2 regions of the Providencia sp. genome follow, and region 2 is predicted to be linked to the other one. Evidence: predicted binding sites of a transcription regulator. Region 2 holds the regulator's gene; the other holds the start of a gene.
The links. The regulator sigma-54, encoded in region 2, starts transcription at its own class of promoters, with help from an activator protein. The targets are predictions, from matches to a motif close to GTTGGCACANNTTTCGCTNT.
Positions count from the first base shown of each region.

Region 1: a site for sigma-54 is predicted at 1,396-1,415, ahead of glnA (glutamate--ammonia ligase). Genes of this name have one in related genera too.

Region 1 covers NZ_JBQDNB010000005.1:60,888-70,880, reverse strand. Annotated here, with positions in the region: gene glnA (glutamate--ammonia ligase) at 1-1,280, opposite strand, end outside; gene ACTH6U_RS05980 (HdeD family acid-resistance protein) at 1,666-2,241, opposite strand; gene ACTH6U_RS05975 (PadR family transcriptional regulator) at 2,506-3,285, opposite strand; gene typA (ribosome-dependent GTPase TypA) at 3,717-5,537, shown strand; gene ACTH6U_RS05965 (helix-turn-helix domain-containing protein) at 5,888-6,349, shown strand; gene ACTH6U_RS05960 (MurR/RpiR family transcriptional regulator) at 6,538-7,278, shown strand; gene ACTH6U_RS05955 (PTS transporter subunit EIIC) at 7,519-9,075, shown strand; gene ACTH6U_RS05950 (class-II fumarase/aspartase family protein) at 9,090-9,993, shown strand, end outside.
Region 2 covers NZ_JBQDNB010000039.1:20,638-30,630, forward strand. Annotated here, with positions in the region: gene mlaC (phospholipid-binding protein MlaC) at 1-202, opposite strand, end outside; gene mlaD (outer membrane lipid asymmetry maintenance protein MlaD) at 238-735, opposite strand; gene mlaE (lipid asymmetry maintenance ABC transporter permease subunit MlaE) at 739-1,521, opposite strand; gene mlaF (phospholipid ABC transporter ATP-binding protein MlaF) at 1,528-2,331, opposite strand; gene kdsD (arabinose-5-phosphate isomerase KdsD) at 2,879-3,847, shown strand; gene kdsC (3-deoxy-manno-octulosonate-8-phosphatase KdsC) at 4,088-4,636, shown strand; gene lptC (LPS export ABC transporter periplasmic protein LptC) at 4,653-5,246, shown strand; gene lptA (lipopolysaccharide ABC transporter substrate-binding protein LptA) at 5,230-5,793, shown strand; gene lptB (LPS export ABC transporter ATP-binding protein) at 5,799-6,524, shown strand; gene rpoN (RNA polymerase factor sigma-54) at 6,620-8,062, shown strand; gene hpf (ribosome hibernation promoting factor) at 8,085-8,372, shown strand; gene ptsN (PTS IIA-like nitrogen regulatory protein PtsN) at 8,477-8,944, shown strand; gene rapZ (RNase adapter RapZ) at 9,143-9,993, shown strand, end outside.

The DNA of each region.
Region 1 (9,993 bases), on a different contig from region 2:
TCACGGTTTTTATCCAATTCAGCCAGTGCTTCCTCTAATGAACCTGCCACTGTTGGGATTTCTTTTGCTTCTTCCGGTGGTAAGTCATACAGGTTTTTGTCCATCGCATCGCCTGGGTGGATCTTATTGATGATGCCATCAAGGCCGGCCATTAACTGTGCTGCGAACGCTAAATATGGGTTAGCCGCAGGGTCTGGGAAACGAACTTCAATACGACGTGCTTTAGTGCTGGCAACCACTGGAATACGAATAGATGCTGAGCGGTTGCGGGCAGAGTATGCCAGCATGACAGGTGCTTCAAAGCCTGGGACTAAACGTTTATATGAGTTAGTCGTTGGGTTAGTGAATGCGTTTAATGCGCGCGCATGCTTGATGATGCCACCAATATAGTACAGCGCCATTTCAGATAAACCGCCGTATTTGTCCCCTGCGAATAGGTTAACACCATCTTTAGATAGGGACATATGGCAGTGCATACCAGAACCGTTGTCGCCAACTAATGGTTTTGGCATAAAGGTTGCCGTTTTACCAAAGGCGTGTGCAACGTTGTGCACGACATATTTATAAACTTGGGTTTCATCCGCTTTTTTCGTCATTGTATTAAAGCGGGTTGCGATTTCATTTTGGCCTGCTGTTGCAACTTCATGGTGATGAGCTTCAACTACCAAGCCCAAATCTTCCATAGTAGTACACATTGCAGAGCGTAGGTCTTGTGATGAATCTACTGGAGGAACTGGGAAATACCCACCTTTTACTGAAGGACGATGGCCTTTGTTGCCGCCTTCGTATTTAGTTCCTGTATTCCATGCACCTTCGATATCATCGATGTGGTAGTAGCTGCTATGCATGCTGTTACCAAAGCGAATATCATCAAAGACGAAAAACTCTGGTTCTGGTCCGAATAGAACAACATCAGCGATACCGCTAGAACGTAGGAAATCTTCAGCACGTTTTGAAATTGAACGCGGGTCACGGCCGTAGCCTTGCATGGTGCCTGGCTCTAAAATATCACAACGAATAATTAAGGTGATATCAGCAAAGAATGGGTCGATCATTGCCGTTGACGGATCTGGCATCAATACCATGTCAGATTCATTGATTCCTTTCCAACCACCGAATGATGAGCCATCAAACATTTGGCCTTCTTCAAAGAAGTCTTCGTCAACTTGATGAGCAGGGATAGTGATGTGTTGCTCTTTACCTTTAGTGTCGGTAAAACGCAAATCAATAAATCTTACATTGTGCTCTTCAATTAACGATAAAATATGTTCAGCGGACATTCTCGGCTCTCCTGGTCGGGTCTAATCAACAAATGACAATATTGGGTTGATGTATTTGTTGGTTGTCTGGCTTTGCAGTGTCAGTTTTTATTACTCTGCAATTCTGCAATTAATATAAGCGAAAATCGTGCCAACTTTATAAAGTATAATAAATACTGATCGTTAGGCTGAAATAATAAGTATTAGCGTTGGTAAAGGTGAACGATTGCACAGTATTGGTGCGATCAATCTCAGGGGTGCACCAAAATGGTGAAAAAAAGCCAACTATATTGAATTGAGTGTCATGAAGTGGTAGTGAAAAGATTAAATATGGGCGCTTTTGAAAGTGAATAAGCGAATAAAAAAATAAAAGGATGCGACTAACAATAGCATCCTTTTTTGAATATTAAGATTGGTTCTTTTTGAGAATGCTCAACAGCGTAAATAAGCTAAAAGCACTGAATAACATTTCAATACCAATTAAGGTCGTTAATAAGGTGATTGATGTTAGCGGGCCATTGCCAATTAACAGGAATGCAATCACGAAGTCTAAGATACCGATGAGAATTTGTACCCAGCCACTGGATGTCTTAATTTGTTGAAATCCAACATATAATCTGACCACACCACCAATAATAAACAGGACAGAAACAAAAATGGCAAGTAGAACTAAACTTTGAATCGGGTCTTTAATAAAAGAATAGCCCAAAGTACAGTAAGCCACCCCAATGACGAAACTGAATATTTTCGACCAGCCTGAATATAAGCTAGAACTGAAAGTGCTGACGAGGATCGCTAAGCCACTCATAATAAATAAAATACCAAGAATAGCGCTCACGGCAATACCTGAGATCATTGGATTGATCAGGCAAAAAATACCGCCAACAAAAAGCAATACAGCAAGTACGATCAGTAAATTCCGTTGTTTTTTGAGTTCTTCTGAGGCGAGTTTTGACATTTGCTCGCGATTAATATTTAGCATGGTGCACCTCCTAAATGAAAGAATATCAATAAAATATACACCATAAATGATATTCGTTCGATTTTTTCAAACAGAATTTGGATTAAGTAACTTCTAAAAGGAATGCAATTTTATATTTAGTAGATTGAAATTGAAGTATAAAAGAAGGTTTTTTAAGTAATAGAGATGTCGGAACAGAGGATGAGCAAAAATAAGAACAGCTCTGTGCTGATGATTGAGCACAGAGCTGAAGTTTTACAGAAGTAGAGAATGGTGACGGTTTGACTATTCGTCGTCATTGTCAGTGAGTAATGTATTTACTTCTTCAATTTGTTTAACTGCATCATTGATGATCGTTGCAATTTGACGAGTTTGTTCTTCATTTAACTGTTTTAAAACCATTTTATGGCGCAGTAGTGCTTTGAAGCGGCTAACTGCCATTTCAATGTCTTCAGTTAAATTGACGCCTTGTTGCATATCGCGAGCTTTTGCTAATTTTCGCGTAATCATTGTTTCTATATCTTTATTTTGCGCTAGGTGTTCAGCACCTTCCGCAGTTAGGGTGAAACTTTTACGATTACGTTCAACAATTTGCGATTCAAGAAAGCCTTGTTCTTCTAGCAGTGTCAGTGTTGGATAGATAACACCTGGGCTTGGCACATAAAGGCCATTCGAAGCTTCTTGAATGTCTTTAATGATTTCATAGCCATAGCTTGGTTTTTTTGCTACTAACGAAAGCACCATGATATGGAGATCGCCATGGTCAAATAAACGACGCAAGCCTTTACCTCTACCGCGGCGGCCTTCGCCGTGACCACGACCATGACGACCTTCACCATGACAGCCTTCGCCGTGACCACGACCATGACGACCTTCACCATGACAGCCTTCGTCGTGACCGCGACCATGACGGCCTTCACCGTGACCGCGACCATGATGACCTTCACCATGACAACCTTCGCCGTGTTCGTGACGGTTTTCGCTGTGGCAGCAGCCAGCGCCATGACCGTGATGGTTTTCATCATGATGTGAATAATATACATGACGACAAGAATGAATTAGCATATAGTATTTCCTTATTATATTTTCGATATATCTAAAAAGATATTGTGGTATTACTATATTTAGATATATCGAAAGTGTCAATTTAGATATATCTAAATATAGAAGAAAGACATTAAAAACGGTGATAATGAAAGAAAGTTTATTTTTTATTCTTTTTTTTGGCTGCTAATATCTAGTTTTTAGCGTATTATTCTACCACTTTGTGATTTCTCAGTGCTGATATGAGCTATTTTCTAAAATATTCTGGCATTATTATGCAACTGGATGTTTTTTCATTAAAAACTTTTTTTACAGTGATGAGTTTCACATTTATTCCACTTGTGTGGAAAAACGTGTAAAATAACAGCAAATTAACGTAGAAAGTATGCTTTGAGCTATAATAACGACTCAAAAGGCATATTCCTTTTCTGTCAATTAAACGGTAAAAATCCTTGTCAATTCAAAACTTAAGAAACATCGCCATCATCGCTCACGTTGACCATGGCAAGACAACACTGGTTGGTAAATTACTGCAACAATCGGGCACCTTCGGTGAACGTGAAACAGTTGATGAGCGTGTTATGGACTCCAATGACTTGGAGAAAGAGCGCGGTATTACAATCCTTGCGAAAAATACTGCTATTCAATGGAATGGCTACCACATCAACATCGTAGACACCCCAGGCCACGCCGATTTCGGTGGTGAAGTTGAACGTGTTATGTCCATGGTTGACTGCGTTCTACTCGTTGTTGATGCAACTGACGGCCCAATGCCGCAAACTCGCTTTGTAACACAAAAAGCTTTTGATAATGGCCTAAAACCAATTGTTGTTATCAATAAAGTTGACCGCCCAGGTGCACGTCCTGATTGGGTTGTTGACCAAGTATTCGACTTATTCGTTAACTTAGGTGCAACGGATGAGCAGCTTGATTTCCCTGTTGTTTATGCATCAGCTCTGATGGGTATTGCAGGTCTTGAGCATACTGAAATGGCTGAAGACATGACCCCACTATACGAAGCTATCGTGAAGTATGTTGAGCCACCAAGTGTTGATCTGGAAGGTCCTTTCCAGATGCAAGTTTCACAGCTAGATTACAACAGCTACTTAGGTGTTATTGGTATTGGCCGTATTAAACGCGGTGTTGTAAAACCTAATCAGCAAGTCACTGTTATCGATAGCGAAGGTAAAACACGTAATGGTAAAATCGGTAAAGTTCTGACTCACTTAGGTCTAGAGCGTATCGATTCCCAACAAGCAGAAGCTGGCGATATCGTTGCTCTGACTGGTTTGGGTGAATTGAACATTTCTGACACTATCTGTAATGCAGGTAATGTTGAAGCGCTGCCTGCTCTGGCCGTTGATGAGCCAACAGTTAGCATGTTCTATTGCGTCAATACTTCACCATTCTGTGGTCGTGAAGGTAAATATGTGACTTCACGTCAGATTCTTGATCGTCTGAACAAAGAATTAGTTCACAACGTGGCACTGCGTGTTGAAGAAACTCAAGATCCAGATGCATTCCGTGTTTCTGGTCGTGGTGAGCTTCACTTATCTGTTCTGATTGAAAACATGCGTCGTGAAGGCTTCGAGTTAGCTGTTTCGCGTCCAAAAGTTATCATTCGTGAAATCGATGGTCGTAAGCAAGAGCCATTCGAACAAGTGACTTTAGACGTTGAAGAGCAACATCAAGGCGATACCATGAAAGCGTTAGGTGAGCGTAAAGGCGACCTACGTGACATGATGCCAGATGGTAAAGGCCGTGTACGTCTTGATTACGTTATTCCTAGCCGTGGTTTGATTGGCTTCCGTACTGAATTCATGACAATGACTTCAGGTACAGGTTTACTGTATTCAACATTCAGCCATTATGATGATGTTCGCCCAGGCGAAATCGGCGGCCGTCAAAACGGTGTTCTGATTTCTAATGGTCAGGGCAAAGCAGTTGCTTACGCTCTATACAGCCTGCAAGATCGCGGTAAATTATTCTTAGGTCACGGTGCGGAAGTTTATGAAGGCCAAATCATCGGTATTCACTCTCGTTCAAATGACCTGACAGTTAACTGCTTAACCGGTAAAAAACTGACTAACATGCGTGCGTCAGGTACTGATGAAGCAACAACACTGTCACCACCAATTAAAATGACACTAGAACAAGCGCTTGAGTTTATCGATGATGATGAACTAGTTGAAGTGACTCCACAGTCAATTCGCCTGCGTAAGCGTCATTTGACTGAGAATGATCGTCGTCGTTCAGGTCGCAGCAAAGACTAATTTTAGTCATTAGACATACGAAAAGGCACTTCAATATGAAGTGCCTTTTTTACGTCTATCGTTAAATTAATTGCTGCTAGGCTTCTATCATCAACGATGATAGTTTTATTCAATTAACATTAATAGCGAGCCCAATCAATAAGGTACTGCTACAAAGTTAGAGAGCGGTTATTTCGTATTCATTGCTGTAATAATGATAGCAATCAGAGATATAAATGAGCTTATTTTTACTAATTATATTATTGTCATGATGGTGTCGTCGTTAAGTCGTATTCCTGTCGTCACGATTACATAGCTGATTGATGTATTAATTTAAGCAATGACTCAATTAACTCTAAGGTGCTATTGCTATGAATAATAAAGTTAAAATATTGAGATTACAAAGAGCATGGTCTCAAGATCAATTAGCTCAATTGTCATCACTTAGTATAAGAACTATCCAGCGAATCGAAAATGGTGAAACGCCTAGTTTAGAGACGCTTAGTGCTCTTGCCTCAGTTTTTAATGTTAGTGTGTCTGAACTCTCATCAGAAGTCTTGATTGAAAGTTCAGAGCTAGATAATCGAATTACCCTAGCCAAAAAACGGGTAGAGGATGAAGCCAAATTATTTAAAAATATAATTATTGCGATTATAGTCTGTAGTGTAATTTTGATTGTTAATTTTCTTTTCACTCCTCATCGAAATTGGCCGATTTGGCTGATTAGCATTTGGGGGGGAATTTTAGTGATAAAAGCGCTTAAATTGTTCTTTCTTGATGAAATGGTGAATCGATGGAAAGCAAAGCGATTGAGAAAGATAAGTAATCGTTGAAATATGGCCGAATGCATATTTCCACTTAATTACTCATGTAACTCACAGAATGCTATTTCAAGTCCTATTTAAATACACTATTTAACGTATAATCAATGAATTGACGGTTTATATGTCTTTTATCTTGTTGACGATGTTCTACCCCTAGCTTTTGATGGGATTGTGATACTCAATTTATTAGGTGAGATATGTTGGATTTTTTGAAAAATTACGATGCTTTAACGAGTAGCGAAAAAAAGGTACTGAAGTATCTCACCGATAATATTGCTGATATTCCTTACTTAAATATCAATGAATTAGTCGCTAAGACTTTTGTCTCAAAAACGGTGATCATTAATTTATCTCAAAAATTAGGATTTAGTGGATTTAAAGAGCTTAAGTTCCAAATTAGTAATCATATTTTAACGGAAAATAAAAAAGATAAAATTAATTCATCCTCTTATAAAAAACAATTAGAAAAGAATATTACTAAAAGTTTTACCTTGATTAATGAAGAGCAGATCCATGATTGCGCTAAGCTTTTGCGCAACTCTAGAAATATCTTTATTGTTACAAGGGGAACCAGTAAAGCGGTTGGCTATTATCTTGAGCACTTGCTGTTTGCGCTGGGGTTACACTGTTTTTTCATTAATGATTACAATTTGTCTGACACCTTCACTCGTTTAGTCAATAAGGACGATACAGTGATATTTATCTCTCTCTCAGGGGGAACCAAAAAAATTATTGAAACTGCAAAAATTGTACAATTAAAAGAAGCGAATATCATTAGTATGACTGCTTTTCATACCAATGAATTAACGACCTACGCGAATAATACTCTATTTTGTTTTTCAGATAATTACGATACGAAAAAAGATGATACAAAATCAAGGATAGGCTTTTTTATTTTAGCGGATTTACTGATAAACGAATTAGAAAACTTAATTTAAATTTTATAACAAATAATTAGATTATAGTTGTGGCACTCTTTTATATTAATAAGCCATTAAATAAGAAGTCAGCGCTGATAAATAAAAAATAGTTAAAAATCAATCAAATACCCTCCAAAATGACATAGGTCATAATTAATGACCTGAGATAACATTTAAAACCGCAACAGCATTTATTTCACTGAACTCCCAGTGCTAGTATCCCTATAGTTTCTACATTCTAAGTCATAAGGAAAAAATATGGCCAGAAGAAAGTTTAGTGATTCAATTCAGCGCTTTGGGAGGACTTTGCTTCTTCCAATTGGCGTTTTAGCTCCAATCGGTATGATTCTAGGGATCAGTGGTGCTTTAGTTCAAACATATATGATTGCTCGATTTCCTTTCCTTGGAAATGAAACCGTTAATGCATTATTAGTCAGTATTCGTGCTATTGCAGGTGTTATTTTTGACAATATTCCACTCCTTTTTGCGATGGGTGTTGCCTATGGTATGAGCCAAAGAGATAAAGGAATCGCAGTTTTTGCCTCCGTTGTCGGGTACTTAACCTTGATAATTACCATTAATATTTGGTTAGTGCTCAATGGTAAGCTCGCTGATGTTGCCATTATGACGCAAGTGGGGCAGATCAAGGTTTTAGGTATACAAACCATGAATATTAGCGCCGCAGGAGGGATTATTACCGGCCTAATTGCATCTTGGGCAACGGATAAATTCTATAATCTCGAACTGCCCACTGCGTTTGCTTTCTTTTCAGGGAAAAAATCAGTCTCAATCATCATGATTGGACTCATGATTGCGGTTGGCGCGTTTCTACCGTTTATTTGGGAAGTATTAGTTCTTGGTTTAATGAAATTATCAGCGGTGATCCTGAGTCCTGTGGGACCATTCTTTACTGCAGCGGGTGAACGACTGTTTATTCCATTCGGTTTGCACCATGTTTGGAATGTGCTGTTTAGATTTACTGAAGCGGGTGGTTCTTACGTTATTGATGGGCAAACCTTTGTTGGTGTTGTGCCTGCGATGACTGAAGTGTTATTTAAACAAGGGCCAAATAGTGAATATTGGGCAATGATGCCAAGCTTAACGCGCTTTATGGCTCAACAACAAATGTTGGTGACTTTATTCTTATTCCCTGCAATTGCTCTTGCAATATATAAGACATCAAGGAAAGAGAATCGCGTTGAAGTTAAATCGATGCTAGTTACGATGGTATTAACGGCAATGTTAGGTAACGTCACTGAACCGTTAGAATTTACCTTCGTCTTTATTGCACCACTCTTATATTTAATCTACGCGGTTATTGTCGGCATTGGTGCAGTTCTGCTCTCTTTAGCTGGTGTTGCTATTGGCTATATTCGAGGAACAATTTTTGATTTCACCATCTTCGGTTTGCTCTATGAGAATACTAACTGGATTTTCTTAGTCATTATTGGAACGAGTTTGGCTGTTATCACGTACTTTATTTTCTGCTGGGCGATTGTCAAATTTGATATTAAAACGCCAGGAAGAGAAGAGTCGAGTAATCTTAAAAATACATTAATCAAAGAAAAGCGTTATGGCGAAATTGCAGATCTTCTTATTAAAGCGTTAGGTGGCAAAGACAATATTCGTAATGTTGATAACTGTATTACCCGACTACGTATTGATATTTCAGAGGTCAATGTAATTGATAAAGAGTTGATGTTGGAGTCAGGATGTACAGCATTTTTCTTTCCTGCGGCAAACCATATTCATGTTGTATATGGACCGAAAGTAGAATTTGTGCGAAATGCTGTTGATGAAGCGATGAAGAAATAGAGAAGGGATACATGATGAGAGCGTTATATGATTCTAAAAGTAAAACAATTGATGATCGCGGCATAAAAGCGCTGCTATCCAATGAAGCCAAATATTCAACTTGGTTAATGTTTGAATCAATGCTAGCTCAAGCTCAAGCTGAGCAAGGTTTTATTCCACAATCAGCAGCTGATGAAATTAAGCAAAAAGCAAAAATTGAGAATATTGATTTTGAAGAAATGAACCGTATTTATCAAAAAATCGGTCATGGTTTTGTGCCTTTTTTAAAGGTTTTAGTGAACGCATGTTCAGAAGAGAGTGGTAAATACATTCATTACGGGATTACTACTCAAAACATACAACAAAGTTCACAGCTGTATATGATGAAAACAGTGCATCATAAGTTTATGTTGCTTTTAAGTGAGATTATCGAAAATTTATCAAACTTAGCATCAAAAACCAAAACAATGGTAATGGCGGGGAGAACCCATGGGCGTCATGCGATCCCAATTACTTATGGATACAAAGTCTCCGTGTGGATAAGTGATTTTATCGATTGTTACCAAAGAATGAAAGAGTGTGAAAAGCGTGTATTTACTATCATGATGGGCGGTGCAGTTGGGGCGTTTAACTCGATGCCCGGTGTCGGTATTGCCGTTCAAAAAAGAGTCGCTGAACTTACAGGTATGGAAGCTATGGAGGTTCCATCAAGGAATCTTAGCACCCATAAATTAGAATATATTTCTAATTTAGCGTTGATGGCGAATATTTGTCATAAAATTGGTGAAGAAGTTTACAGTACAACATTAGAAGAAATTGCGGAAGTCTCTGAAGGATTTACTAAAGGTACCGTCGGTAGTAGCACGATGCCACATAAAATTAATCCTAAATTAGCTAAAGGTATTATCGCAAATTCTCAAAAATTGTATTCGTTGCCTA
Region 2 (9,993 bases):
TTTGCACATAAGGCAGTAACTCTTCACGAACAATCGTCCTTAAATAGTCAGGATCTTGCTTAATTTTAGCTTGCTCTACTTTTAAGCGAGTAAAAGTTTTATCGGCAGCTTCATCCATTAATTTATAAGGGTTCGTTTGATCAATTGCCATTGCAAAAGGCGCAATAACCAACATTGCAACCATCATTAAACGTTTAAACATAATTCATTCCTTTAGTGTCCATAGGGAACATCAAATCAATGTGATGCAGGTTCTGAGCCTTGGCTATCGCCACTTTTATACAAAAACTGTCCGATTAAATCTTCTAACACCATTGCAGGTTTAGTATCTTCTAGACGACCGCCATCTTTTAAGGTGGCAATACCTAATTCTTCGCCTGAAGGGCCAATATTCATCGCAATATATTGTTCGCCCAATAAGCCCGATGTTCTAATCGAAAGTGAGCTCGAATCAGGAATATTGTCGTACTCACGTAACAAATCAATTTTGACATCAGGCACATAGTTGTCTTTATTTAACACAATACTCGAAACTCGACCAACGACGACACCCCCAACTTTCACAGGAGACCCTTCTTTTAGCCCACCAATATTTTCAAAAGAAGCTGATACTTGATAAGTCGGTTGGCTACCAATCGATTTCAGATCAGCGACTTTTAAACATAAAAAGATAATTGCGGCTATCGCCAGCAACATAAAACAACCTACCCATATTTCACTTTTTTTACTTTGCATGACTTAGTTCCCGAACATCAGAGCTGTAAGTATGAAATCTAATCCTAGAACCGATAATGATGCATGAACAACCGTTCTAGTGGTTGCTTGGCTAATCCCCTCAGAGGTCGGCACCGCATCATAACCATTAAATAGTGCTATCCAAGTTACCGTAAAGGCGAAAACTAAGCTTTTGATAACACAGTTGACTAAATCCAATCGCCAATCAATAGAAGACTGCATTGATGCCCAAAAATAACCCTCATCAATGCCTTTCCAATCCACACCAACTATTGCACCGCCTAAAATACCTACAGCCACAAATATTAGTGATAACAATGGCATGCTAATAAAGCCCGCCCAAAACCTTGGTGCAATAACACGCCTTAAGGGATCAACTGCCATCATTTCAAGGCTAGAAATCTGTTCAGTCGCTTTCATCAATCCAATTTCTGCGGTCAACGCTGAACCCGCTCGCCCTGCAAACAGTAAAGCAGTCACCACTGGGCCCAGTTCACGTAATAGCGATAACGCTACCATCATACCAAGGCTCGCTTCTGCGCTAAATGTTGTGAGCACCAAGTAGCCTTGTAGGCCTAAAACCATGCCGATAAACAATCCAGAAACAGCGATAATCAACAAAGATTGTACGCCGACAGCATAGAGTTGCTTCATCAACAACGGCCACTGTTTTTTTATCTCAGGCTTGCCAAACAGTGAACGGAATAACATATAACCAGCTCGGCCAAAAGCTGAAAAAATATCAATCCATCGATGTCCGAAGGCAGCAATCGCCTTTATTATCATTTTATTTTACCCTAATAAATCAGCCAGATAATCATTGGCGGGAAAACGGAATGGAACAGGACCATCTGCGATACCATCCAAGAATTGCCTCACTCGAGGATCTTGGTTATTACGTAACTCATCCCCAGTCCCCTTCGCAATAACGTGTTGCTGGGCCACAATATAGGCTTCATCAGCAATACTCAGTACCTCAGGAACATCATGGGAAACGACAACACAGGTCACACCTAAAGCTTGGTTTAATTCATCGATAAGTTTAACTAAAATGCCCATCGTAATTGGGTCTTGTCCAACAAATGGCTCATCGAACATGATCAAATCAGGGTCGAGTGCGATAGCTCTCGCTAGAGCCGCACGACGCGCCATCCCACCTGATAATTCAGAAGGCATCAGTTTTGCTGCGCCACGTAAACCCACGGCTTCTAATTTCATCATTACGGTTGTGTGAATCAATGATTCCGGTAAATCAGTATGCTCACGCAATGGAAAAGCGACATTATTAAATACATCCATATCCGTAAAAAGTGCGCCTGATTGAAAAAGCATGCTCATTTTTCTACGTGACTGATAAAGCTTCGAGCGTGATAGCGCAGGAATGTTATCGCCATCAAACCATATTTCGCCCTTGCTTGGACGCAGCTGGCCACCTATAAGACGCAGCAATGTGGTTTTGCCAATTCCTGATGGCCCCATGATTGCCGTAATTTTACCACGCGGTACCGATAGGTTAATATTTTCAAATATTTGCCTATTACCACGAGTAAACGACATATCTCGTACTTCAATTAAGTTGTCTGTTTGTGCTTGCATTTATCTGATAACTCGTCGTATCGCGTTTAATTTTATCTTTCGTAAGTTTGAATCTTACAGAAAAACAAACCGAAAATCGTCTAATATCACGCCTAAATTTAACTTATAGTTGATGTTCGTTTATATCCTAGTCGTTTTAACTAGGTTTTATATATTATCTTGATTTCTCGTACCGTATTATAACGTTTGGAATATACTTTTTAATATTACAACCGTATTTTATATAAATGAAAGAGACAAAGAACCGTTAAACACCTTCATTATCAACTTATATTTATAAGTAAAAACAACAGATAGCGTTTATTGTCACTTATTTGGTTATTTATTGAGAATACGCGAATTTATCAAAGGATTTTTGGTTCTAGGTGCTAATAAAATAACATTTATCTGATTAACAGCCTCTTTAACTCACAATAAAATAACGTTTAAGCTCGAAAATATCATTAAAGATAGCTTAGCAGACAAAATACTTACTGATACTAAGTATTCGTTATACAATCCTATTTTGCTCATCCGATTAATTAAAAAGCTACCCATGGAACTAGAAATGTCAAACTTCGATTTTCAGCAAGTAGGTAAAGATGTTCTCCATATCGAACGCGAAGGCCTTAACAACCTCGAACAATATATCAATAATGATTTTGACCGTGCTTGTCAGCAAATATTTGCCTGCCAAGGAAAAGTTGTTGTTATGGGAATGGGGAAATCGGGACACATAGGTAGAAAAATTGCAGCAACATTTGCCAGTACAGGAACACCGTCATTTTTTGTTCATCCGGGAGAGGCGAGCCATGGCGATCTCGGCATGATAACAAATAAAGATATTGTATTAGCGATATCTAACTCCGGCGAGTCTGGTGAAATTCTGGCCTTACTGCCAGTCTTAAAACGTATTAAAGTTCCCTTGATTTGCATGACCAATAACCCTGAAAGTAATATGGGTAAATATGCAGATGTTCACCTGTGCATTAAGGTGTTACAAGAGGCTTGTCCACTCGGATTGGCACCAACGACAAGCACCACTGCGACACTCGTCATGGGTGATGCTTTAGCGATAGCCTTACTCACCGCTCGTGGTTTTACGGCTGATGATTTCGCGCTTTCTCATCCGGGTGGCGCACTCGGACGCAAACTTTTACTTCTCGTTCGTGATTTAATGAGCACGGGTGAAGATATACCTTACATTGCAAAAACAGCAACTCTACGCGAAGCACTCGTTGAAATTACGCGTAAAAAATTAGGTATGACGGTTATTTGCGATGACAATATGAATATTGAAGGCATTTTTACTGATGGAGATTTACGCCGTATCTTTGATATGGGCGTTGACCTAAATAATGCTAAAATTGCTGACTTGATGACCCCAGGTGGTATTAAAATCGCCCCCAGCATGCTAGCCGTTGAAGCGCTAAATCTGATGCAATCCAAACATGTTACCTCTTTATTGGTTGCTGAAAACAATAAATTGGTCGGTGTACTGCATATGCATGACCTACTCCAAGCTGGAGTTGTGTAATTAGCATAATGACATTAAGCCTAATATAAATATTTATTGTATTGCTCTATTCATGATAACTGAGTGCAGCCAACAACGCTGTAATGCAAAAATTAGCCATATACTCTAAATAATTTGTGTTACAGCTAGGCGGCAAGCAAAGATATCCCAAGAAGCATACAAAAGTATGCGACTTGGGTAGCTGAATGAAACCAACAACGCTGTAATGCAAAGTATGACGAGTATTAAAAGGGAAGAATAATGAAAGACACCTGCTACGGCCCTATCGCTAATGTAGTGATAGAAAAAGCAGCAAAAATTAAACTGCTTATTTGTGACGTTGATGGCGTAATGTCTGACGGCTTGATTTATATGGGTAATAACGGTGAAGAGCTCAAGGCATTCAATGTACGCGATGGCTATGGTATTCGCTGTTTGCTAACCTCTGGGATTGAAGTTGCTATTATTACTGGTAGACAAGCTAAACTTCTTGAAGATAGAGCCAAAACATTGGGTATTACATATCTTTACCAAGGACAGAGCGATAAGCTTTTGGCGTATCACGAACTGTTAGATACACTACAATTAACTCAAGAAGAAATAGCCTACATTGGTGATGACTTGATTGATTGGCCTGTAATGGCAAAAGTCGGTCTATCCGTCGCTGTAGCAGATGCTCATCCGTTATTACTACCTAAAGCTGACTATGTCACTCAAATTAGTGGTGGTAAAGGGGCCGTTCGAGAACTATGTGACCTCATTCTTCTTTCACAAAATAAATTGGAAGAAGCTAAAGGCTTATCGATTTAAAGAATAGATATCATTTATGAGCAATTCGAAGAAGTGGTTAATTATTATTCTATCGCTGATTGTCCTTGGGCTTATCGGTTGGAATTTATCCGGTAACGACGCGGTAAACATGACAGGTAGTGTAATAAATGATGGTCAACCTAATTATCAGACTGATGATTCAGTCACTTTCGTCTATAATCCGACCGGTGATTTATCTTATAAACTTGTCGCTGATAAAATTGACAACTACACAGAAAGCAAAATTACATGGTTTTCCAAGCCTGTGTTGACAACCTATAATGACGCAGGCATACCAACGTGGACAATTAGCTCATTCAAAGCACGTTTAACCAAAGATAATGTGCTCTATCTTTATAGTGATGTTCAGGTCAATAGCTTAACGAAAGAATCACAGTTACAACGAATTACAACTGAAAGTGCAGTTGTCAATTTGACAACACAAGACGTTTCATCTGACGATAAAGTCACCATTATTGGACAAGGACTCAATTCTACCGGTTTAAAAATGAAGGGAAATCTTCGTACCAAAACTGCAGAATTAATCGAAGATGTGAAAACTCATTATGTGTTACAACCAGAAGAGCAACAAAATGAAACAAGCCACTAAGCAGTATTTTATTCAAGGAGCTATTGCCAGTGCAATTTTGGCTCTTAGCCTACCCGCTATGGCGCTTAAAAGTGACACTCAGCAGCCAATGACGATTAATTCGGTCAAGCAATCCCTTGATCTAGAAAAAAACATCACGACTTTCACTGATGACGTTGTGATCAAGCAAGGTTCTATCGACATAAAAGCCAATAAAGTTGTCGTCACTCGTCCAAGCAGTGACTCTGATAAAATTGTGATTGAAGCCTTCGGTACTCCTGTCACTTTTTATCAATTACAAGATGATGGCAAACCAATTAAAGGTCATGCAGCAAAAGCGCGATATGAAGTTGATAAACAACTCGTTACCCTAACAGGCAACGCTTATCTTGAGCAGTTAGATAGCAATATCAAAGGCGATAAAATCACTTACGTCGTCCCAACGCAGCAAATGGAAGCATTCAGTGATAAAGGCAAACGTGTAACAACCGTAATATTGCCGGCACAATTACAAGAGAAAGCCCCAGCAGCGGCAAGTTCATCAGCAAATACGACTAAGAGTAAATAATCGTTATGGCAACACTAACCGCAGAGAATCTGGCTAAATCCTATAAAAAGCGCAAGGTTGTTGAAGATGTTAGCCTTGAGGTTAAATCCGGCGAAATTGTAGGTCTACTTGGACCAAACGGTGCCGGTAAAACAACCACCTTTTACATGGTGGTCGGTATTGTTCAGCGGGATGCTGGTAAAATTTTAATAGATGGTGAAGATATCAGCTTACTGCCACTGCACGAACGTGCTCGTCGCGGCATTGGCTATCTTCCTCAAGAAGCGTCTATTTTCCGCCGCCTCAGTGTTTATGATAACCTAATGGCAGTATTAGAAATTCGCCATGACCTAAACACACAGCAGCGTAAAGAAAGAGCTGAAGAGCTCATGGAAGAGTTCAGTATTACTCACCTTCGAGACAGCATGGGTCAATCACTGTCTGGCGGTGAACGTCGCCGAGTAGAAATTGCCCGCGCACTCGCAGCTAATCCGAAATTTATTCTATTGGATGAACCTTTTGCTGGTGTTGACCCTATTTCAGTATTAGATATCAAGAAAATAATCCAACATTTACGTGACTATGGCCTTGGTGTTTTGATAACTGACCATAATGTCCGTGAAACTCTTGATGTGTGTGAAAGAGCTTATATTGTCAGTCAAGGCCACTTAATTGCCCATGGTACACCGGCAATGATCCTTGAAAATGAACAAGTTAAGCGCGTATATTTAGGTGAAGGTTTCCGGTTATAAAGAGTTAAAGCTTATCTTACGATAGGATTTTGCTAAGATAGAAATCAGCTAAATGTTAAAACGATTGAAATTAAAACGGAGAGCAGAACACATTCATGAAGCAAAGTTTGCAGCTCAGAGTCAGTCAACAACTCGCGATGACCCCCCAATTGCAGCAGGCTATTCGTCTGTTACAATTGTCTACACTTGAGCTACAACAAGAAATTCAACTAGCACTTGAAACGAATCCTTTGCTTGAACAAGATGAATTAGATGAGCTCGCACCGAATGACAATCAAGAACACATCACTGATAGCAGCGAAATAGATACAAAAGAAGCATTAGAAAAAAATGATATGCCTGATGAGCTACCGCTGGATGCAGATTGGGATGAAATCTACAGCGCTGGAACCCCTTCAGGCACTAGCAGTGACTATAGCTTTGATGAACTACCCGTTTATCAAGGTGAAACTACTCAAACATTACAAGATTATCTCATCTGGCAAGCTGGACTCACACCGTTTACTGATACTGATCGTGCAATTGCAACTTCAATAATTGATTCCATTGATGATTCGGGCTATCTCACCACTACGGTAGCGGATATCCATGAAGGAATTGATAATCCTGAAATTAGCGTAGAAGAAGTTATTGCGGTTCTAAAACGCATTCAACATTTCGACCCTTTAGGTGTCGCAGCGCAAGACTTGAAAGAGTGTCTACTCATTCAGCTTTCGCTCTACCCAAAAGAAACTCAAGGATTATCAGAAGCCAAACAGATTATTAGCAATCATATTGAGTTACTGGCAAACCGCGATTTCCGCCAGTTAAGTAAATTGACGCGTCTAAAAGAAGATGCGCTCAAAACTGCGATAGACCTAATATTAACCTTGAATCCAAAACCTGGGCAATCCATCAATACTGGAGAATCAGAATACGTCATTCCAGATGTTCTGGTGAAAAAAAATAATGGGCACTGGCAAGTTGAGTTAAATACAGATAGCATCCCTAAACTAAGCATTAATCATCACTATGCTTCATTAATAAATGATAATGTAAGTGAAGGTGACTCACAGTATATTCGCAGTCATCTACAAGATGCGAAATGGTTGATAAAAAGTCTTGAAAGTCGTCATGAGACACTACTCAAAGTAGCAACCTGTATTGTTGAGCAACAACAAGAATTTTTTGAGCTCGGTGACGAATATATGAAACCCATGATATTGGCAGACATTGCTTATCAGGTAGACATGCATGAATCAACAATCTCAAGAGTAACAACTCAAAAGTATCTCCATAGTCCTAGAGGTATTTTTGAGTTGAAGTATTTTTTCTCCAGCCACGTAAGCACGGACACCGGAGGAGAAGCTTCCTCAACGGCAATTCGAGCTTTGGTGAAAAAACTGGTTGCTGCTGAAAATCCAGCAAAACCATTGAGCGATAGTAAATTGACGAGTATGCTTGCCGAACAAGGTATTCAAGTTGCTCGTCGTACTGTTGCTAAGTATCGTGAATCGTTATCTATTCCGCCGTCAAATCAGCGTAAACAACTGGTTTAATTGATAAAATAAGGAAGGTTGTATGGAATTTCAGATTACTGGACACAATATTGAACTGACCCCAGCATTGCGCGAAATTGTTGAGAAAAAACTCAAAAAACTAGAGCAATTGTTTGATCGTATTAACAATATTCAAGTCGTCCTGAAAGTTGAAAAAGTTCAGCAAATTGCTGAAGCGACCCTGCAAGTTAATGGTGCCGAGCTTCATGCATCAGCGGAAGAAAACGACATGTATGCAGCAATTGACTTACTGGTTGACAAACTGTCACGCCAATTAACTAAACACAAAGAAAAACTGAGACAACACTAATACATTGATAGGGTCTAGGCCATTGTTACGGTCTAGCCGATGAATGTTCCAAACCAGATGGTGGTATACACCATCTGGTTTTGTAGTCCTAAGTGAATAATAAAATGAATAGTGATATAGAAATCCAATTAAGCGTTGTTTTATCATCAGCCTGCACACGTAATAACTTAGTGTGTACAAGTAAGAAAAGAGCATTAGAAATTATTAGCGAATTGGCTGCCGCTGAGTTGGGATTACCGGAAAACACGGTATTTGAAGCATTATTAACCAGAGAAAAAGTCGGTACTACAGGTATTGGTGGCGGAATTGCCATTCCGCATGGCAAACTGAATGAAAGTGAAAATGCACGCGCTGTTGGCGTCTTTTTACATTTAGAAGAGCCTATCGCTTTTGATGCGATTGATAATCAGCCCGTTGATCTACTTTTCGCATTACTTGTTCCATCAGATCAGTGTAAAACACATTTACATACACTGTCGCTTATCGCTAAAAAGCTTGCAGATAAAACCCTGTGTAAACGCTTGCGCTCTGCACAAAGTGATAATGAGCTGTATAGTATAATTACTGAGTAAGTTATAAGTTTACGCCTTATCGTGATATCGTAATATCGTAATGAAATTATTATGGTTTATACTGTTAAAAAAGAGTCGATACGACGATAGATTAAATAGTTAAATTTACTCAATAACGTATGATCATTAAGCGGATAGATCATTAAATTATCGATCATCAAAAAAACAGTTCATCAAGAAACAGAAGGGAGTGTACTCATGGTGCTGATGATTGTCAGCGGCCGTTCCGGTTCGGGAAAATCCGTGGCCTTACGTGCGCTGGAAGATATGGGTTTCTACTGTGTGGATAACCTACCGGTTGTATTACTACCGGAACTGGCTAATTCACTCGCTGAACGTAATATTTCAGCGGCGGTGAGCATTGACGTGCGTAATATGCCTGATAACCCAGAGATTTTCGAAGAAGCGATTGATAAATTACCACCAACCTTCTCTCCACAGCTATTGTTTCTGGATGCTGATCGTAACACGCTTATTCGCCGTTATAGTGATACCCGTCGATTACATCCTCTTTCAAGCAAAAATTTATCACTCGAAAGTGCGATTGATGAAGAAAATGAGCTACTAGAACCGCTACGCTCAAGAGCTGATTTGGTCATTGATACCTCAGAGATGTCAGTTCATGAACTCGCTGAGATGCTTAGAACGCGTTTAATGGGCAAACGTGAACGAGAGCTCACCATGGTGTTTGAATCATTTGGTTTCAAACATGGTATACCGATTGATGCAGATTATGTTTTTGATGTACGATTTTTGCCCAATCCACATTGGGACCCGAAACTACGCCCAATGACTGGTTTAGATCGCCCCGTTGCGGCCTTCTTAGATAGGCACACTGAAGTCCATAATTTTATTTACCAAACACGCAGTTACCTCGAGTTATGGCTACCAATGTTAGAAACGAATAATCGTAGCTATTTAACTGTCGCTATCGGTTGTACGGGAGGAAAACATCGCTCCGTCTATGTTGCAGAGCAGTTAGCAGATTACTTTCGCTCTAGAGGTAAAAACGTCCAGTCACGTCATAGAACACTAGAAAAACGCAAGTA